2 regions of the Nocardia sp. IFM 10818 genome follow, and region 1 is predicted to be linked to the other one. Evidence: riboswitches for the same ligand, from Rfam matches in the RefSeq annotation. Region 1 holds a riboswitch; the other holds the start of a gene.
What was found. Region 1 has a riboswitch for cobalamin ahead of metE (5-methyltetrahydropteroyltriglutamate--homocysteine S-methyltransferase). Riboswitches for the same ligand answer to the same signal wherever they lie in the genome.
Positions count from the first base shown of each region.

Region 2: linked by a shared signal. The riboswitch ahead of ACYQ5L_RS21465 (cobaltochelatase subunit CobN) and the one ahead of metE (5-methyltetrahydropteroyltriglutamate--homocysteine S-methyltransferase) in region 1 are both predicted to bind cobalamin.

Region 1 covers NZ_BAAHJH010000001.1:2,407,462-2,414,652, forward strand. Annotated here, with positions in the region: gene metE (5-methyltetrahydropteroyltriglutamate--homocysteine S-methyltransferase) at 65-2,374, opposite strand; cobalamin riboswitch at 2,473-2,675, opposite strand; gene ACYQ5L_RS10860 (pyruvate carboxylase) at 2,901-6,305, shown strand; gene rsmD (16S rRNA (guanine(966)-N(2))-methyltransferase RsmD) at 6,358-6,993, shown strand; gene ACYQ5L_RS10870 (PaaI family thioesterase) at 7,057-7,191, opposite strand, start outside.
Region 2 covers NZ_BAAHJH010000001.1:4,641,746-4,648,936, forward strand. Annotated here, with positions in the region: gene ACYQ5L_RS21450 (PPOX class F420-dependent oxidoreductase) at 1-78, shown strand, start outside; gene ACYQ5L_RS21455 (PPOX class F420-dependent oxidoreductase) at 88-474, opposite strand; gene ACYQ5L_RS21460 (DUF8020 domain-containing protein) at 680-1,195, opposite strand; gene ACYQ5L_RS21465 (cobaltochelatase subunit CobN) at 1,503-5,288, opposite strand; adenosylcobalamin-variant (AdoCbl-variant) riboswitch at 5,336-5,406, opposite strand; gene cobG (precorrin-3B synthase) at 6,364-7,191, shown strand, end outside.

The sequences.
Region 1 (7,191 bases):
TCAACGGTCATGCGGCCGCCCGCGCGCGTGGTGCGGGCGGCCGATGAGCTGCGGCGGATCGGTGTCAGCGCACGGCGTGAGCGGCGGTCACCATGTTCCGCAGTGACGCCTCCACTTCGGCCGGGCCGCGGGTCTTCAAGCCGCAATCCGGATTGACCCAGAGGCGTTCGGCCGGAACCGCTTTCAGTGCCTCACGCAGGGATGTGGTGATCTCCTCGACAGTGGGGACGCGCGGGGAGTGGATGTCGTAGACGCCCGGTCCTACGCCGAGCGCGAAGCCTGCCGCATTGAGGTCGTCGAGCACCTCCATGTGCGAGCGCGCCGCCTCGATGGAGGTGACGTCGGCGTCCAGTTCGGCGATGGCGCCGATCACCTCGCCGAATTCCGAATAGCAGAGGTGGGTGTGGATCTGGGTGGCGTCCGAGACCCCGGCCGTGGACAGCCGGAAGGCCGCGACGGCCCAATCCAGGTAGTGCTGTTCGGCTTCCGCCCGCAGCGGCAGTAGTTCGCGCAGCGCCGGTTCGTCCACCTGGATGATGCGGATGCCCGCCGCCTGCAGATCCACCGTCTCGTCCCGGATGGCCAGCGCCACCTGCCGGGCGGTGTCCTCGATCGGCTGGTCGTCGCGCACGAATGACCAGGCCAGGATGGTGACCGGACCGGTGAGCATGCCCTTGACCGGCTTGTCGGTGAGGGATTGGGCGTATTCGATCCACTCGACGGTCATGGGCTGCTGCCGCGTCACATCGCCGAACAGGATCGGCGGGCGGACGCAGCGGGTGCCGTAGGACTGCACCCAGCCATTGGCGGTGGCGCAGAAGCCGTCCAGCTGCTCGGCGAAGTACTGCACCATGTCATTGCGCTCCGGTTCGCCGTGTACCAGCACGTCGATGCCCAGCTTCTCCTGCAGCGCAATGACATCGGCGATCTCGGCGCGCATCCGGTCGCGGTACTGCGCGGCGGTGATCTCGCCCTTGACCAGGGCCGCGCGATCCTTGCGAATCGCGGGGGTCTGCGGATAGGAGCCGATGGTGGTGGTCGGCAGCGGCGGCAGCGGCAGGCGTTCCTGTTGCAGCACACGGCGTTCCGCGGCGGGGGAGCGGCGGGTGGCCTCCGGGCCGAGCGCCGACAGGCGCGCCCGCACCGTGTCGTTGCGCAGCCGCGGATCGGCGGCCCGGGACTCGAACGCCGCACGGGCGGCGGCCAATTCGGCCGTGATCGAGGCCGTGCCCTCGTGCAGCGCGGTGGCCAGCAGCCGCACCTCGGCCACCTTCTCCGCACCGAAGGCCAGCCAGGACCGCAGCACCGGCTCGATACCGGCTTCGGCGTCGAGCGAATACGGCACGTGCAGCAGCGAACTGGAGGTCGAGACCACCAGCGCCCCGGTGCTGCCGAGCAGGGTGCCCAGCGTGCTCAGCGCCCGATCCAGATCGGTGCGCCACACATTGCGGCCGTCCACGACACCCGCCACCACCAGCTTCCCGGCCAGCGCCGGCACCGCGGCGACCTCGCCGACCGTCGTCCCGGCGGTGAAGTCCAGCGCTATGCCCTCGACGGCGGTGCCCGCCAGCACCGGCAGCGCCGCACCCGGACGCCCGAAGTAGGTGGCGACCAGAATCGCGGGCCGATCCGCCGAGGCCGACAGCTCGTCGTACACCCGCCCGGCCACCGCGAGCTCGGCCGCGGTGAGGTCGGTCACCAGCACCGGCTCGTCGATTTGCACCCACTGCGCGCCCGTCGCCGCCAGCTGCCGCAGCAGATCCAGATACAGCGGCAGCAGTGCGTCGATCCGCCGCAGCGGATCACCCTCGGCATCCTTGGCCAGCTTCAGGAAGGTCAGCGGGCCGATCACCACCGGCCGCGCGGGCACGCCGAGCGCCAGCGCCTCCCGCAGCTCGTCGAGAAGCTTGTCCGGATGCAGCGCGAACTCGGTGTCCGCGCCGAATTCCGGCACCAGGTAGTGGTAGTTGGTGTCGAACCATTTGGTCATTTCGAGCGGTTCGACCGCATCGGTGCCGCGGGCCGCCGCGAAATACCGATCCAGCGGATCCGCGATACCGGCCACCCGCGGCGGCAGCGCGCCGACCATGACCGCGGTATCGAGCATCTGGTCGTAGTACGAGAAGGTGCCCACCGGCACCGAATCCATTCCGGCCGCGGTCAGTCCGGTGAGCTGAGCGATGCGGAGCTCCCTGGCGACGGCGTGCAATGCCTCGGCATCGCTGCGTCCCGCCCAGTAGGACTCGGTGGCGCGCTTCAGCTCACGCCGCGGCCCGATCCGCGGTGAGCCCAGAACCGTTGCGGTGAAAGGGGAAATGTTGGTCACAGCTGTTCTCCAGTGTTTCCAGAGCCACTGGCCGCCGCCCACGGGCATGGCTGAACCCGAGTGCCCCGAATACACGCTCACGCGAGCATGCGGAAACCACTGCCGGCCCATCCACCCGGTCCACGAGGCGGAGACCGCCGGATACGGCGTACCCGGCACAATCGGCAGGTCTTCGGACTCGCGGGCACCGGCCGAAATGGCCGACCTACTGGCCGTCGCTTCCCGGGCCATGGAGCCCAGTGCATATGACGGCGGTCGTTCCTGCTCACCGCTGCGGGACAGTCCCGGATTCTCACCGGGTTCCCTCTTCACCCGTCGGTTAACGGGTTTCGACGCTGCCGTGGGACGTTCGGGGCTCCGACTCGTCTCCCACAGTGCGAACCGACTGCGCTGCGCAGTCTATTCCTTAGCCGGCGCCGATCCGAAACCGAACCTCACCCGACCGGCGGTGACGAGGTGAGGTGTGTAGCTTTGCGAATGACAACTTCGCAGGACCGGCGGGTGTGCTTGTGAAGATGACTGCGAAGTGAGTTCGATGCCCGATCGATATCGCCGGGCAGGTACCTTAAGGCGCATGTTCTCCAAAGTCCTGGTCGCCAACCGCGGCGAGATCGCCATTCGCGCCTTCCGCGCGGCCTACGAACTCGGCATCGGAACGGTGGCGGTCTTCCCCCACGAGGACCGCAACTCCGTCCATCGGTTGAAGGCGGACGAGGCCTACCAGATCGGGACGCCCGGGCATCCGGTGCGGGCCTATCTGTCGGTCGAGGGGATCATCGACGCGGCCAAGAGCGCGGGCGCCGACGCCGTGTATCCGGGCTACGGATTCCTGTCCGAGAATCCGGACCTGGCGGCGGCCTGTGCGCGGGAGGGCATCACCTTCGTCGGCCCGTCCGCGCAGGTGCTGGAGCTGACGGGCAACAAGGCGCGGGCCATTGCCGCCGCCAAGGCCGCCGGGCTGCCGGTGCTGAAGTCTTCCGAGCCGTCCTCGGATGTGGACGCGCTCATGGCGGCGTCGGAGACCATGGACTTCCCGGTCTTCGTGAAGGCCGTCGCCGGCGGCGGCGGGCGCGGTATGCGCCGGGTGAGCGATCGGGCCCAGCTGCGCGAGGCCATCGAGGCCGCCGCGCGCGAGGCCGAATCGGCCTTCGGCGATCCGACGGTGTTCCTGGAGCAGGCGGTGGTCAACCCCCGCCATATCGAGGTGCAGATCCTCGCCGATCAGCACGGCAATGTCATTCACCTGTTCGAGCGCGACTGCTCGCTGCAGCGGCGGCATCAGAAGGTCATCGAGCTCGCGCCCGCGCCGAATCTGGATCCCGCACTGCGCGACCGGATCTGCGCCGACGCGGTGGCCTTCGCCACGGAGATCGGCTACAGCTGCGCGGGCACCGTGGAGTTCCTGCTCGACGAGCGCGGCAATCACGTGTTCATCGAGATGAATCCGCGAATCCAGGTGGAGCACACGGTGACCGAGGAGATCACCGATGTGGACCTGGTGCAGGCGCAGATGCGCATCGCCGCCGGCGAGCGGCTGGAAGACCTTGGCCTGAGCCAGGATTCGATCACCATCCGGGGCGCGGCCCTGCAGTGCCGCATCACCACCGAGGATCCGGCCAATGGGTTCCGGCCCGACACCGGCCGCATTACCGGCTACCGGTCGCCGGGCGGCGCGGGCGTGCGCCTGGACGGCGGCGCGAATGTCGGCGCGGAGGTCGGGGCCTACTTCGACTCCATGCTGGTCAAGCTGACCTGCCGCGGGCGCGATTTCCAGACCGCCATCGCGCGGGCGCGCCGGGCCGTGGCCGAATTCCGGATTCGCGGCGTGACGACCAATATTCCGTTCCTGCTGGCGGTGCTGGACGATCCGGACTTCCGCGCGGGCAAGGTCACCACCTCGTTCATCGACGAGCGCCCGCAGCTGCTCACGCTGAAGAGTTCGGCCGACCGCGGCACCAAGATCCTGCAGTACCTGGCCGACGTGACGGTGAACAAGCCGCACGGCAGCCGGCCGACCAAGCTGTATCCGCACGACAAGCTGCCCGCTATCGACACCACCGTGCCGCCGCCGCCCGGATCGCGGCAGCGGCTCTTGGAGCTGGGGCCGGAGGGCTTCGCCCGGTGGCTGCGCAATCGCGAGGGAGTGGCGGTCACCGACACCACCTTCCGTGACGCGCACCAGTCGCTGCTGGCCACCCGGGTCCGCACCAACGGCCTGCTCGATGTGGCCGGGCACGTGGCGCGGCTGACGCCGGAACTGCTGTCCATCGAATGCTGGGGCGGCGCAACCTATGACGTGGCGCTGCGCTTCCTGTTCGAGGATCCGTGGGAGCGCCTGGCGGCGCTGCGCGAGGCCGTCCCGAACATCAACCTGCAGATGCTGCTGCGCGGCCGCAATACCGTCGGCTATACGCCGTATCCGGAAAAGGTCACGCGCGCATTCGTTTCCGAGGCCACCGCCACCGGCATCGACATCTTCCGCATCTTCGACGCGCTCAACAACGTCGATCAGATGCGGCCCGCCATCGACGCCGTGCGCGAAACCGGCACCGCGGTGGCGGAAGTCGCCATGAGCTACACCGGCGACCTGTCGAACCCGAACGAGAACCTCTACACCCTCGACTACTACCTCAAGCTCGCCGAGCAGATCGTCGAGGCCGGGGCGCACGTCATCGGCATCAAGGACATGGCCGGTCTGCTGCGCGCGCCCGCCGCCCACACGCTGGTCACGGCGCTGCGGCAGAACTTCGATCTGCCGGTGCACGTGCACACCCACGACACCCCCGGCGGTCAGCTGGCCACCTACCTGGCCGCCTGGCAGGCCGGAGCCGACGCCGTCGACGGCGCCTCGGCTCCCATGGCGGGCACCACCTCTCAGCCCGCGCTGTCGGCAATCGTTGCCGCGGCGGCGAATTCGCCGTACGACACCGGTTTGAACCTGCAGCACGTCTGCGATCTGGAGCCCTACTGGGAGGCGCTGCGAAAGGTCTACGGCCCCTTCGAATCCGGTCTGCCCGGCCCGACCGGCCGCGTGTACCACCACGAGATCCCCGGCGGGCAGCTGTCGAACCTGCGCCAGCAGGCCATCGCCCTGGGCCTGGGCGACCAGTTCGAGGAAGTCGAGTCGAAATACGCTGCCGCGGACCGTCTCCTGGGCCGCCTGGTCAAGGTCACCCCGTCCTCCAAGGTCGTCGGCGACCTCGCCCTCGCCCTGGTCGGCACCGGCGTCGACGTCGAGGACTTCGCCGCCGATCCCGGCCGCTACGACATCCCCGATTCCGTCATCGGGTTCCTCCGCGGCGAACTCGGCACCCCCGCCGGCGGCTGGCCCGAGCCCTTCCGCAGCCGCGCTCTGGCCGGGCGCGGTCCCGCCAAGCCGGAAACCCAGCTCACCGCCGAGGACGAAGCGGGCCTGGCCGGCACCTCCGCCGAACGCCGCGCCACCCTCAACCGCCTGCTGTTCCCCGGTCCCACCGCCGAATTCCTCGCCCACCGCGAAAAGTACGGCGACACCACCGGTCTGTCGGCCAACCAGTTCTTCTACGGCCTGCGTCACGACGAAGAACACCGCGTCCAACTGGAGAAGGGCGTCACCCTCCTCATCGGCCTGGAAGCCATCTCCGAGCCCGACGAGCGCGGCATGCGCACGGTCATGTGCATCCTCAACGGCCAACTCCGCCCGATCACCGTCCGCGACCGCTCCATCGCCAGCGAAGTCCCCACCGCGGAGAAGGCCGACAAGACCAATCCGGGGCATATCGCGGCCCCGTTCGCGGGTGTCGTGACACTGGCTGTCTCCGAAGGCGATTCGATCGCCGCGGGCGACACCATCGGCACCATCGAGGCGATGAAGATGGAAGCCGCCATCACCGCTCCCCGAGCAGGTCTGGTCAAGCGCATCGCCATCGGCAAGGTCCAGCAGGTGGAAGGCGGCGACCTCCTCATCGAAATCCGCACCAACGAGGCCGCGGCCGAATGAGGCCCGCAGGCTTCCACGCCACCTTCGGGGCGCTGCAAGCGGCGGCGACCCGATGACGCGGATCGTGGCGGGAACCGCGGGTGGGCGTCGGTTGCGGGTGCCGCCCGCAGGGACGCGGCCGACGTCGGATCGGGTGCGGGAGGCGCTGTTCAGCGTGATCATGGCGCGCATGGATCTGGATGGGGCGCGGGTGCTCGATCTGTATGCGGGGTCCGGGGCGCTGGGGCTGGAAGCCTTGTCGCGCGGGGCTTCTCACGCCTTGCTGGTGGAGTCCGATCGCAAGGCCGCGGCCGTTGTTCGCGGCAATATCGGGGATCTCGGGCTGCCCGGTGCGGAATTGCGGATGGGCAGCGTGGCGGGGGTGCTCGGGCGGGCGGCGGTCACCTCGGCCGCAGGGCGTGCGTCCCGGGTCGCGCCCGAGGCCGTTGAGGTGCGTGCGGCAGCGCCTGCCGGTGGGCCCTACGACCTGGTGTTCTCGGATCCGCCGTATGCGCTCGATATCGCGGAGGTGCTCGCTGATCTGCGGGCGCTCGTCGAGGGGGGATGGTTGCACGACGGTGCGCTCATCGTCGTCGAGCGGTCGACGCGGTCGCCTGAATTGGACTGGCCCGCAGGGTATTCGCCGCTGAAGTCGCGCACTTACGGTGAAACCCGCATCGATCTGGCGGAGTACGTGCCGGAGGAGTAAGGGCCTCAGGGGTTCCGGTGCCTCGCGACGGCTGGGGTACGGCTGCCGGCCCCGTGCCCCGGGCTACTTGAACGCGGGGTTCGGGAGGGTGCTGCCGCCTGCTTGGGCGAGGAGCTTGCCTCGGGAATCGACGATGGTGGCATTGGAGACCAGGCGGGTGCGGCCGCAGTGGGCGTTGGTGCCGATCACGGTGTAGGT
Region 2 (7,191 bases), 2.2 Mb from region 1:
GGTCTGCTGGTCGTGACCGGCAGTGTGCTGCGCCGGGGCAAGCAGGGCACGGTCGGTATCGAGATCACCCCGGCGTAGCGGGCGCGCCTAGGCGGGCGCATCGGGGACGACGGCAATGCCGACCGAGCGATGCGCGCCGCGAAAGAGCTTGTGCGCCTTGATGGCGAGCGTGCCGATCACGCCGTACTTGCGCGCGACCACGCGGCGGACGTGCTCGGTGCCCTCGGCGTCGAGAATGCGGGCGGCGCCGGTGATCACCTCCTCCCCGCGAATACGGCCGCGGCCGTCGCAGGCTTGCAGCGTCACCGCCGGATTGCGCCGGATCCGCTTGACCTTCCAGGTGCCGGTCATGGTCCAGATGACGATGCGGTCGCCGTCGGGCGCCACCCATACCGGGGTGGTGACGGGCGTGCCGTCCTTCTTGTAGGTGGTCAAGGCCGCGAAAGTGGTCCGGGCCACGTCGTTCCAGGTCATGGGAGAACGGTACGGCCGCGGCCCCGGCCCCGGCCCCGACATCCGTCCGCGATCGCGCGGCCGCGTACGTCCGCAGTCGTACGACCCTCATCGCCGCGCGATCATCGGATCGGAAACGGCCGCCGGACCCCGCTGGTCCGGCGGCCGATCATTGGGGTCGCGACGCCGGGGTGCGCCGCGGCCGGATCGAATACCGCCGCGCCGGCTACCTGTTCTCGGCCGCGATGATGCCGCCGATGACCGCGCCGATGATGCAGCCCGGAATCGCGCCGACCAGGAAGAAGATCAGCCCGATCAGTGCGCCGACCACGCACCCGATGGCAATGCCGGCAATGATCTGGCCGGCCGAGGCAATATCCTTCAGCACCACCGCATCCGGCGAGGTCGCCGCGGGCGCGGTGGCCGGCCGGTCGATGGTCAGCGTGGTCCCGGCGGCGTCGACGCGCGGATCCAGCCGCACTTCGCCGAGAACCATGGGGATGGACGCGATCACGCCGCCGCCGGGTGCGGCGACCTCGACCGTATCCGGGGTGATTCGGAAGGTGCCGTTGTCGAGCGTGGTGCTCACACTGCTGTAATCGGGCGCCCACCCGGCGGTATAGGTGACGCCTTGATCGATTCCGCGCACGGCGTTCGCGGCCTGACCCTGCGCTGTGGCCGTGGTGATGCCGAGCCCGGCCGCCACCAGTAAAGCGGCTATTGCAAACTTCTTGATACCCATGACGATTACCTTCAATCGAAGCGCCGATTCACCTGAAAACGAGTAGGCGTATCCGATCGAATTCGTCGAATGGCGACGACTCGATAACTCGGCGAACCGGAAATGCGGGTTCCAATATTCTGGCCCAATAACAAGATTGGGTATGCCCGGCGCCTCCCCGAGTATGACGCCGAACGATTCTTATGATCCTCTTAAGTACGCGCACAGGGAAGCCCCCTGTACCAGGGTTGTCCGCTCTTGTCCTGATCAAGAGCGGCGACGTCGCCCCGTGCGCGTGCCTCGAACCCGCCTCGAATGAGGAATTCCGTTACTCCAGTTCGCCTTCGGTCTCCAGGTAGACCTGCCGCAACCGCTCCAGGGTCTCGGCCTCGGGCTGCTCCCACAGTTTCCGCTCGGCGGCTTCCAGCAAACGTTCCGCAATACCGTGCAGCGCCCACGGATTGGACTGCTCCATGAACTTGCGATTGATCTCGTCGAAAACGTAGCTGTCGGCCAGCTTCTCGTACATCCAGTCGGCGACCACATTGGTGGTGGCGTCGTAACCGAAGAGATAATCCACGGTGGCGGCCATTTCGAACGCGCCCTTGTAGCCGTGCCGGCGCATGGCCTCGAGCCAGCGCGGATTGACCACGCGGGCGCGGAAGACGCGGGTGGTCTCCTCCGACAGGGTGCGGGTGCGCACCGCGTCCGGGCGGGTGCTGTCGCCGATGTAGGCCTCGGGGTTCTTACCGGTCAATGCGCGCACCGCGGCGACCATGCCGCCGTGGTACTGGAAGTAGTCGTCGGAGTCGGCGATATCGTGCTCGCGGGTGTCGGTGTTCTTGGCCGCCACCGCGATTCGCTTGTACGCGGTGCGCATGTCGTCGGCGGCGGGTGCGCCGTCGAGATCGCGGCCGTAGGCGTAGCCGCCCCAGGTGGTGTACACCTGCGCGAGATCTTCGTCGGTGCGCCAGCTCTTGGAATCGATCAGCTGCAGCAGGCCCGCGCCGTAGGTTCCGGGCTTGGAGCCGAAAATGCGGGTGGTGGCGCGACGTTCGTCACCGTGCTCGGCGAGGTCGGCCCGGGCGTGCGCGCGCACGTAATTGGATTCGGCGGGCTCGTCGAGTTCGGCGACCAAGCGCACCGCGTCGTCGAGCAGCGCGAGCACGTGCGGGAAGGCGTCGCGGAAGAAGCCCGAAATTCGCACGGTCACATCGATGCGCGGCCGCCCGAGCTCTTCCAGCCCGATCACTTCCAGCTTGGTGACGCGGCGGCTCGCCTCGTCCCACACCGGGCGCACACCCAGCAGTGCGAAGACCTCGGCGATATCGTCGCCGGAGGTGCGCATGGCGGAGGTGCCCCACACCGACAGGCCCACCGAGCGCGGGTATTCCCCGTGATCGGCGCGGTACCGCTCGAGCAGCGAATCCGCCATGGCCTGACCGGTTTCCCACGCCAGCCGCGACGGCACCGCCTTCGGATCCACCGAGTAGAAGTTGCGCCCGGTGGGCAGCACATTGATCAGCCCGCGCAGCGGCGACCCACTCGGCCCGGCCGGAATGAATCCGCCATTGAGCGCGTGCAGGATTCGCGCGATCTCCACGCCGGTCTGCCGCAGCCGCGGCACCACCTCGGTCGCGGCGAACCCGAGCACCTGGCGCACGGCCGTGAGCCGCGCCCGCACAGCGGACTCCGACTCCCCCACGCGCGCGAGCGATTCCGCTGCCGCCGGGGTGGTTGCCGCAGCGCCGGACGCAGTATCGGCGGCGGGATCGCCCGCGGTAGCAGGGTCGCCCGCGATGGCAGGGCCACCCGCAGTGGCAGCGCTGCCTCCGGTGGCGGAGCCCTTCGACTCCCCCGCCGCGGCGCCGACCAGGGCTTCCGTGATCGCGTCGATCGCATCGACATCCCAGTCGACTTCCTGCATGGCCGAGACCAATTCGCGAGCACGGGACTCGAATTCGTCGACGCGGCCGCGGGATTCGTCGCCGGATTCGCTCAGTCCGAGGGCTTCGCGCAGGCCGGGGACATTGGTTTCCCCGCCCCACAGCTGGCGGGCGCGCAGCATGGCCAGGACGAGGTCCACCTCGGCCTCACCGGCGGGCGCCTGGCCGAGAACGTGCAGGCCGTCGCGGATCTGGACGTCCTTGATCTCGCACAGCCAGCCGTCGACGTGCAGCAGCATATCGTCGAAGACGTCCTCGTCGGGGCGTTCGGCCAGCCCCAGGTCGTGGTCCATCTTGGCCGCGCGCATGAGCGTCCAGATCTGCTGGCGGATGGCGGGCAGCTTGGCCGGATCCAGGGCGGAGATATTGGAGTGCTCGTCGAGCAACTGCTCCAGACGCGAGATGTCGCCGTAGGTTTCGGCGCGCGCCATGGGCGGGATGAGGTGGTCGACCAGGGTGGCGTGGGCGCGGCGCTTGGCCTGGGTGCCCTCACCCGGATCGTTCACCAGGAACGGGTAGATCAGCGGCAGATCGCCGAGCGCGGCGTCGGTGCCGCAGGAGGCGGACATGCCGAGGGTCTTGCCGGGCAGCCATTCCAGATTGCCGTGCTTGCCGAGGTGCACCATGGCGTCCGCGGCGAAACCCTCGGGGGCGGCCAGCCAGCGGTAGGCGGCCAGATAGTGGTGCGAGGGCGGCAGATCCGGATCGTGGTAGATGGCGACCGGGTTCTCGCCGAAACCGCGCGGCGGCTGCACGATGAGCACCACATTGCCGAAACGCAGGGCGGCGATGACGATTTCGCCCTCTGGGTCCTGAGAGCGATCGACGTACATCTCGCCGGGCGGCGGGCCCCAGGCTTCGACGACGGCCGCGCGCAGATCCTCGGGCAGGGTGTCGAACCAGGCGGAGTACAGGTCCGCGCCGATGCGGATCGGATTGCCTTCCAGCTGTTCGGCGGTCAGCCAATCCGGATCCTGGCCGCCGGCGGCGATGAGCGCGTGGATGAGCGCGTCGCCGTCACCCTGCTCCAAGCCCGGGATCTCGCCTTCCGCGCCGAGATCGTAACCGGCGGCACGCATTTCGGTCAGCAGCTTGATGGCGCTGGCGGGAGTGTCGAGGCCGACGGCATTCCCGATGCGGGCGTGCTTGGTCGGGTAGGCCGACAGCACGATGGCAATGCGCTTGTCGGCGGCGGGAATATGGCGCAGCCTGGCGTAGCGCACCGCGATTCCGGCCACGCGGGCCGCGCGTTCGGGATCGGGGACGTAGGTGGACAGGCCGTCGGCGTCGAATTCCTTGAAGGAGAACGGGACCGTGATGATGCGGCCGTCGAACTCCGGCACCGCGACCTGGGTGGCGACATCGAGCGGGGACAGGCCGTCGTCATTGGCCTCCCACTGGGCGCGGCCGCTGGTGAGGCAGAGTCCTTGCAGGATGGGCACATCCAGGTCGGCGAGCGCGCCCACATCCCAGGCTTCGTCATCGCCGCCCGCCGAGGCGGTGGCGGGCTTGGTGCCGCCCGCGGCGAGCACCGTCACCACGAGGGCGTCGGCTCGGCGCAGTGTGGCGAGGAGTTCGGGTTCGGCGGTGCGCAGGGAGGCGCAGTAGAGGGGAAGCGCGCGGGCGCCCTTGTCCTCGATAGCGGTGCACAGGGCGTCGATGTAGCCGGTGTTTCCGGCCAGGTGCTGGGCGCGGTAGTAGACGACGGCGACCGTGGGCGCATTCTCGGCAATCGGGCGGGCAGCGCGTTCCAGCTCGCCCCAGCCGGGCATCTCCACGGGCGGCTCGAAGCCGTGGCCGGTGAGCAGGACGGTGTCGGACAGGAAGTTGTGCAGCTGCCGCAGGTTCACCGGGCCGCCGGCGGCCAGATAGTTGTGGGCGTCCGCCGCCACACCGCCGGGGACGGTGGAGGATTCCATGAGCTCGGCATCGGGGGCGATCTCACCGCCCAGCGCGACCAGGGGAATGCCGCTGGCGCGCACGGTCTCCAGGCCTTCCTCCCAGGCGCGTTTGCCGCCGAGAATGCGCACGATCACCAGGTCCGCGCCCGCGAGCAGGGCGGGAAGGTCCTCGGTCAGGATGCGGGCCGGGTTGGCGAGCCGGTAGTCGGCGCCGCTGGCGCGGGCGCTCAGCAGATCGGTGTCGGAGGTGGACAGCAGGAGAATCACAGGGGTTCGGGCCTTCCTCGGGTTACGCGCCCAGCACGGTTCGGCGCTCATCGGGAAGGTCTGACTGTCACAGTGGCGCGACCGCACCGGAATTGCACCGGTTTCTTCCGTTCGATGAGCTGTTGGATGCTATCGCGTGCGGGTCACAGTGCCGCAAAGCCTGGTCCGCGGGGGTGTTCGGAGGGGGTGGCGCGGCGTACGCTCCGGGTATGCCGAACACCCCGAGCTGGGTCAGGCGGAACAGGTTTGCCGCCTGGTCAGGATACTTTTGCATACTGGTTGCTTTCGCAACGCTGGCAATGGCCCTGACGGCCGCCGGCTCCGGTCATACGCAGTACGCGATGCTCGCCGGGATCGTTTGTGCGGCGACTGTGCTGTTCGGAGTGACCGTTCTGGGTACGACCATCCATCGGGACAATATGGAGCATCACAATGTTCCCAGTTTGTTGAACGACAGCTGGGAACAGTCGCCGGCGTTTGCGCGGCGGCGGGGAGCGCCGCGGGCTATCGAGCCGCATCGGGCCGGATAGGGGTTGGTGCTTGGCGGGTGTCCTTGCTTTGCGGGGACGCCCGCTGAGTGACGTTTTGGGGCTGATTGGCGTTGGGGGCGGGTCTGATCAGGGACGCTCGTGGCTGTGTTTGATTGCCTCCGCTTCGCTCCGGCGGGGTTCGGGGCCTGGAGGTCTCGATTTTTCCCTCCCTCCGCGCACGCCGGAGCTCCTCCGCTTCGCTCCCCCGCTCCGACGCACGCTCCACTCAGTCCAAAATCGAGACGGCCCCGAACCCACACAGTTGATGCACCAACTGTCATCCCTACAGTTCATTGACAGTTCGCCTGCGGCGGACCAACACACAAGCACACGAGCTGATGACCAGACCAGCTGGTGCCCGGACCAGCCGGCAATCGCACCGGCTGGCGATCGGACCAGCCAACGATCGCACCAGCGCGCAACCGCACCAGCCAGCAACCGCACCGGCTGGCGATCGGACCGGCTGGCGAGCGGACGGGCCGTACTTGGGAAGGCTGACTGGTGGGCGGGGCTGGGTCGAGGATTCGGGGCGGTCGTAGGGTGGGGTGGTCATGAGTCGATTCGAAGCTGATTCCTGTCCGGGTGTGCTGCGGCTGCACGAGGCCGCCGATGGGCCGCTCGCTCGGATTCGTGTGCCCGGTGGGCGGTTGACGTCCGAGCAGTTGCAGGGGCTGGCTGCGGCGGCCGTTGATCTCGGGGACGGCAATATCGAATTGACTTCGCGTGGGAATGTGCAGTTGCGGCAGGTTCGCGATGCGGGGGACCTCGAGGAGCGGCTGGCGGGGGCGGGGTTGTTGCCGAGTGCGTCGCACGAGCGCGTGCGGAACATTGTTGCGTCACCGCTGTCCGGGCGGGTCGGCGGGTGGACCGATGTGCATGCGCTGGTGACCGCGCTCGATGACGGGCTGCGGGGGGATCCGCGGCTGGCGGAGTTGCCCGGGCGGGTGCTGTTCACGCTCGATGACGGCCGGGGGGACGTGAGCGGGCTCGGCGGGGATATCGGGGTGCACGCCGTGGATGAGAACACCTATGCGCTGTTGCTCGCGGGAGACGATTCCGGGGTGCGGGTGGCGCCCGAGCAGGCGGTCGATCTGATGCTCGCGGCGGCGCACGGGTTCCTCGAGCTGCGGGACGGGCAGTGGCGGCTGCACGAGATTGCGGAGGGGGCCGGTCGGCTCACCGAGCATCTGCTGGCCGGTCGGCCGGGGCTGGACACGGCCGACGAGCGGGTGGAAGTGGTTGCTCGGCAAGAGATTCCGATCGGCTGGCTGAATCAGTCCGATGACAGGGTGGCGCTCGGCGCGGGTGTGCGGCTGGGGTCGCTGCCGGCTCGTACGGCCGAGTTCATTGCCGCCGTCGAGCGTCCGGTGTTC